One region of the Colwellia sp. 20A7 genome, then DNA from elsewhere that is predicted to be linked to it. Evidence: predicted binding sites of a transcription regulator. Region 1 holds the regulator's gene; each other region holds the start of a gene.
What was found. Region 1 encodes MetJ, which represses methionine synthesis genes. Its sites were predicted from a motif close to TAGACGTCTAGACGTCTA; they were not measured.

Region 1 (2,285 bases):
GCTTTTAAAGCAGCCAGTAGATTACACACCTGTTTGGATGATGAGACAAGCAGGACGTTATTTACCTGAATATAGAGCAGTACGCAAAGATGCTGGCGATTTTATGTCAGTTTGTCGTGATGCTGACTTAGCTTGTGAAGTTACTATTCAGCCGTTGCGTCGTTTTCCGCTTGATGCAGCTATTTTATTCAGCGACATATTAACAATTCCTGATGCTATGGGGTTGGGCTTATATTTCGAAACGGGCGAAGGTCCTAAATTTGAACGTCCTATTACGTGTAAGGCCGATGTTGAAAAAATTGGCATTCCTGATCCTGAAGGCGAATTGCAATACGTAATGAACGCTGTTCGTACTATTAAAAAAGAACTTAATGGTAGCGTGCCGTTGATTGGTTTTTCAGGTAGTCCGTGGACGTTGGCAACTTACATGATTGAAGGTAGCAGTTCAAAAGCTTTTACTAAAATCAAAAAAATGATGTTTTCTGATCCACAAACACTTCATTTATTACTTGATAAGCTAGCTGACTCTGTAATTTCATACTTGAATGCACAAATTGCTGCTGGTGCGCAATCAGTGATGGTGTTTGATACCTGGGGCGGCGTATTGTCACCACGTGATTACAAAGAATTTTCATTGCAATATATGCATAAAATCGTTGACGGTTTAACGCGTTATAATGATGGTCGCCAAGTGCCAGTAACTTTATTTACTAAAAATGGCGGCATGTGGTTAGAAGATATTGCTGCCACAGGCTGTGATGCTGTAGGACTTGATTGGACTATTGATATAGAAAACGCTAAAGCACGTGTTGGCGATAAAGTTGCGTTGCAAGGCAATATGGACCCTTCTATGTTGTATGCACCATTACCGCGTATAGAACAGGAAGTATCTAAAATATTAGCCGGTTTTGGTGAAGGTGGTACAGGGCATGTATTTAACTTAGGCCATGGTATTCACCCTGATGTGAATCCAGATCATGCAGGACACTTTATTGAGTCAGTGCATCGTTTAAGTAAGCCATATCACGGGTAAATTATCTTGTAGCAAATCTTGTAGCTATATTATTGGCTAAATCTGATATTAAAAACAAAAAAAGTAGCAAACTCTATAGAGGTTGCTACTTTTTTTATTTGAGGTTAGTTATTTTAAGCTATTGATAAAGTCGGACTTAAACCAATTCGTCATCATCTATTTCATAAGCACTAAAATCAGTAATCCCTTTTTCTTCTAAAATACGGCGAACACTAGCAGGTAACTTTTCATCATTATCTTTAGCGAGATCTTCATCATCTGGTAAAGGTTGGCCGGTAAACGCATGTAAGAATGCTTCGCACAATAATTCGCTATTAGTTGCATGGCGTAAATTATTTACTTGGCGCCTAGTTCGTTCGTCAGTTAATACTTTTAAGACACGCAAAGGAATTGAGACAGTAATTTTTTTTACTTGCTCACTCTTTTTACCATGTTCGGCATAGGGATTAATATACTCGTCATTCCACTCAGCCATGTAAATTCCTCTGTAGCTATTAATGTAAATGGTTAATTATTATTTTTATATGATTATAAAAACTCATTTAAAGGTATTATTTAATTAAAGTTGAATTAAATATCAATTAAGCTTCATTGGAACAGAGAAGCATATACTTATTTCTTCTTAATCATGCAATTCTACTGGTTGCAGAAATCCAGTCAAGTAGAAGTTTAGATGTCTAAAAATTCTTGACCTAAATAGTCAAAACCTTTAGAGTTATAGACGTCCAAACATCCAAAATATTAAATATATAAGTTTGTGGTGTTAGTTAATGAAAATAAGGAATAAAAATGTCGAATACTAAAATGAAAAGCATTACTACTTCGGCAGTTCAGGCGGGTATTAACACTGATAAACAACATGGTGCGGTTGTCGCTCCTATTCATTTATCTAGCACTTATTCATTAAAGAGCTTTAATGAAAAACGTGAATTTGATTATTCTCGAACAGGTAATCCGACCCGAGCAACTTTCGCTAAAACGATTGCTAAATTAGAGCAAGGCCAAGTTGGTATTGCTACAAGCACCGGTATGTCGTCAGTATTATTGATTTGTCAGTTACTATCCGTTGATGATCTCGTTGTTATTCCTCATGACTGTTATGGGGGAAGCTTTCGCTTATTTACCCATTTAGCCAAACGTGGTCAATTCAAACTCATTGTTGTTGATCAAAATAACAAACCGGCACTAGCCGAAGCATTAGCACAAAAACCTAAATTAGTGTTAATTGAAAGCCCGAGTAATCCGCTATTAC
Region 2 (2,285 bases), 1.3 Mb from region 1:
AAGCAGGATGTAAAATAGTATCTACCTCTGGTCTTTCTTTTAACCAATTAGCCACAGTTAATGCACTTTTTTGATGTTGCTTCAAACGTACACCAATCGTTCTGATACCGCGTAGAGCAAGGTACAGATCATCAGGCGATGTGCACTGACCCATTAAATAACTATTGTCACGTAATTGTGGCCAATATTTTTCTGTTGCTGTTGCTGTACCCAACATAACGTCAGAATGCCCAACAATATATTTAGTGGCTGCTTGTATACTAATGTCCACGCCAAAATCAAACGGTTTAAAGTTAATGCCGGCAGCCCAAGTATTATCAAGCATGACAATACAGTTATGCTGGTGTGCTATTTTTGCAATGGTTGGTACGTCTTGTACTTCCATCGTAATTGAACCGGGAGATTCTAAGAAAACAATTCTTGTGTTTAGTTTAATTAGCGCTTCAATACCAGCACCAATAAGCGGATCATAATACGTTGTTTCGACCCCCATTTTAGCCAAAATTTTATCGCAATAATCGCGCGTTGGTTCATAGGCGCTATCAACCATTAAAATATGATCGCCACTTTCTACAAATGAGATAATTGCATTAGTTATCGCTGCGGTACCTGAAGGATACAATGCACAACCAGCACCGCCTTCCAATTCGGTCATGGCATCACTAAAAGCAAACGCTGTTGTTGTACCTCTTCTACCATATACCATGGTTTGATTATTGCGATTCTTTAAAGCATTATTCATTTCAGCAACAGTTTCAAACACAACAGTTGAAGCCCTTGTAACACTTGGATTAACTACACCATTTGTCCATTTTGCTTTGCGACCTGCAGTAACAATTCTAGTATCTTGTTTCATTTAAATCTGACCTTTAGGTTTAATTATTTAAAATAGCTATCTAGCCATCTAAACTTACTTATATTTATACAGGGAAATGAAAAATAATTCACCTGTTATCTGTTAAGTTTTAAAACTGATAGCTAATAAGTGATAACTGAAATAGATATCTAGAACAATTCATTAGAATAATAGTTAATAATAAAAGTATTGAGACAAGTTTTAGATTGCTTGTATCTTGTTATGATTGACACAAAACAGCATCCGCCTTATTACTTGTCTTTAATTTCAATTTATTATTTTCTTCATTTAAAATAATATTATCTGCAGTTAACTCATCTAATTGGTTCTGTAACTGAATCATATTACTCATACTTACTGTTTTTTCCTGCTTGTATTGTTTTTCTCTTTCTAATGATTCTGCTAGCTTTAGTTGAACACTTTCTAATGTTGTCATTAGTTGTTTAATGTTCATTTCATTTTCATTCTTAGCGCTATTACCATTTTGTAACAGGGTAAATTCTTCACTGTTATCATCATCTGCTAAGACTTGTGTTAAATAATCAAATCCGTAGATAATAAGTGTTAGCATTATCGTTAAAAATAAAACAACTAAATATTGATTTGAACTGACAGATTCAAAAGCAGTTTGCAGTCTTACGTTTAATCCGCCACTGGTCATCACCAGTGAAATAATAAACTCATTATGCCAAACAAACCAAATGACAATATAGGTTATAAGAAACCGAAAAGATGGCTTTAAATTCAGAATAACTCTGAGAAACGATTTTGTTTTATCCGACAACATAAAATTCCTTTTTATATACTTAATATGAACTCTTAAACCGAGCTCAGGTTAGTTATTACTGATTTGCATAAATGTTCATTAAATCATGCCAGTTTTAAAATAGACAAGCAACCAGAATGCACCTAAGTAACTTGCTTAGTAAAGAAGGGCTTAAAATAATAATTGCAGCATAAGGAAGACAGAGTACACAAGTTATAAAATGAAATAACGACTGAAAAATCAAATCAGCATAAGATAACAAACAACAGTCAACTAAAATAAATTAATTTGTTTACTAACAATGACATCGAAGGATTTACCTAAAAAAGGTAACACATCATCAGCTATTGGCTTAATCTGTTTATCAATATAATGCTCATAATCTAAATTTCCTTTCGATAGCTCTATTGGCATGACACCATTTAAGGTCATAACATATTCAATAATACTTCTTCTTCTATATTTAGGTGACTGACCTGAATCTATTAAGGCTTTATTAGCAATTAAACATGCCTTGATATGAGGTGGTGTATTAACATAATCGTTAAGATCTCTTCTTATTTTTTTCATATAGACTAGGTTCTTATCGTGCTTACCTGCCCTTATTTCACTCAATATAGTACAGATGTATTCTTCTATTGGTAGACCATCAAATACAAGTCT
Region 3 (2,285 bases), 390 kb from region 1:
CCTTACAGGTAAAGATTTACTAGAAATAGTTGACCAATTAGAACCTAATGCTGCAACTAAGTAATAGTAAATATTCATTCTGTAGATATTTATTGTTTGGTATTAATGTATTCAAACACTAAACATAAAATATAAGACATAAAAAAAGCGGTCAATATCAATTGAACCGCTTTTTTATTTCACTAAATCCGGGTGAAAATCTCCTATGCCTTAACTCTTGATCAGGTTATCAAGTTCCTTTCTTGCTAAGTACTTGTCCATGGTTGAGCGTAATAACTTGTAAAGTAAAATTGAACCGTCAATTTCTTCTTTACGGTTCGTTAAACTTTCAATATTTAAACCGAGTGGTAAATCATAAGGTACTAACGCATCTAATATTTGCTGTAAGCTATTACAACAAATGCGAATAGACTCATATAAAGGTTTTTCTGCATTAAGTATACGCAAGCTGGTTGCTTCAGGAACACGCACACCTAACCAGTCAATAAACTCTAACGTTTTTTTACTACCACAAGGTGAAAAGGTTAAAATAATACGTTGTGGTTTTAAGCCTTGCTGTTGGCATTCAATAGCGTAACGAGTCAACATATCAATAGTGGCTTGAGGGTCATAAATTGCTTGTGATATAAAGAAATTACAGCCTTGTTGATGCTTTTCAATTAAGCGTTGGTGTTCATTACCTTTTTTAGCATGACGCTCGGCAATCGTAATGCCGCCAATAAAAAAATTGTTCTGATTTTGTACCAGCGTTTGGTATGCTTCACCAAGCGGTAAGCTAATTTCATTATTCTTTGATGGGCTACCCACCAGCACTACATCACGAACACCAAACTTTTGCCATGCTTCATCAGCCCAAGTATTAAATGCTGCTGCATCTGACTGCACTACACTTTTGTATGTAATAACTGGACGTTTTGATTTTTTGTTTAATAACGACGAATATAAACGTGGATCATGTGTACTTTTAAACGGAAAAGGACGAGGAACATTCGTTCTTGAATCTTCATCTTGAATGTCATAAATAATTAACCCGTCAAAATCGATATCACTGACACGATCAAGTAATTTAGTAGCAATATCTTCTACTTGTTCAATAGGAGTATCACTTTTTGGCGGTGTAGTGCCAATAAAGTAAACACCACGGGAATTATCGTTATACCTAATTCTTAATTCTGATTCATTTTCTAGCATAATTATTTCGCAAGTTATGAGTGAAAGCCGATTTTGATGATGAAGGCTCATTAATGAACAGCAGTATATCAGTAAACTTTACACTTTTAAATAGACGTTTAGCCGTCTAGAAGACAAAAAGGCTAATCGCATCTTTTTAGGTTTATTTCGCTAGTATGGGTAATTACGTATGGAGAAACAGGTAAAGAAATAGGATTTTTAAATTTAGAATTAATAAGTTAGATAAAAAACTTAGCTAACCTCATATATGATTTACTTCCATATATGAGGTTAAATGAGGATTACCTTTAAAACTGGTAAGAGGCGGTTAATCGAATATCTCGTCCTGCTTCTTTAATCCCTACAATGCTTTCGTAACCGTCAATATGTCCATAATCAGCAACACTACCATGACTTCGGTAAGATTCATCAAGCAAGTTTTGCACAGCTAAATCGAATGTTAAATTTTCTATCGGTGAATATTTAACATAAGCATCAACTACCGTATAACTAGGCTTATCAATTGTTTCAAGCTCGGTAAGCCAACCTAATTCAATAGAGCGATGGAACACTTCAATGTTATTTAAGCTGGCAACATAGTTGATGTTAAAACCCATTTCTAGTTCATCGGTCATTTCATAGTTAACATTTACGTTTAATGAATCGCCAACTGCATTACCTAAACCACCATATTCATATGCCGCTAAATCAACACCGTCTAAAATAACCGTGCTAGATCCTGACGCATCATTGGCATCAGGCCAAACAAATGGGGCATTATTTAACTCGACGTTATTACTGTTGTAGCTAACGATCACGTCAAAATTATTGGCTTGATAACCAACAACTAACTCAAAGCCAGTCGACTCTAAATCACCAATATTTTCATAAAAAACACCTTCGCCACCTTTAAATTTATCAAAAACAACATCGCTGATTTCGCTAATATACGCTGAAGCTTCAAAAATAAACGTGCCATCATTGTATTGTAAACCAAGCTCTTTGTTAGCAACGTTTTCAGGCTCTAAATTATTGTTATGGGTCAATTCTCCCACCGTGAACGCATCAGCAACTTGTCTGCCACGTAATGCTTCAGCATAGCTAGCCGATAGTTT

Region 2: GQS55_RS12375 (cystathionine beta-lyase) is a predicted target of MetJ. The motif match lies at 890-907, and genes of this name have one in related genera.
Region 3: GQS55_RS19465 (methylenetetrahydrofolate reductase) is a predicted target of MetJ. The motif match lies at 1,283-1,300, and genes of this name have one in related genera.

The regions. Positions count from the first base shown of each region.
Region 1 is NZ_CP047130.1:4,124,126-4,126,410, reverse strand. Features, by position in the region: gene hemE (uroporphyrinogen decarboxylase) at 1-1,033, shown strand, start outside; gene metJ (met regulon transcriptional regulator MetJ) at 1,170-1,508, opposite strand; gene metB (cystathionine gamma-synthase) at 1,823-2,285, shown strand, end outside.
Region 2 is NZ_CP047130.1:2,855,075-2,857,359, forward strand. Features, by position in the region: gene GQS55_RS12375 (cystathionine beta-lyase) at 1-856, opposite strand, end outside; gene GQS55_RS12380 (hypothetical protein) at 1,077-1,643, opposite strand; gene GQS55_RS12385 (DNA polymerase II) at 1,896-2,285, opposite strand, start outside.
Region 3 is NZ_CP047130.1:4,514,777-4,517,061, forward strand. Features, by position in the region: gene GQS55_RS19460 (haloacid dehalogenase type II) at 1-64, shown strand, start outside; gene GQS55_RS19465 (methylenetetrahydrofolate reductase) at 211-1,191, opposite strand; gene GQS55_RS19470 (TonB-dependent receptor domain-containing protein) at 1,479-2,285, opposite strand, start outside.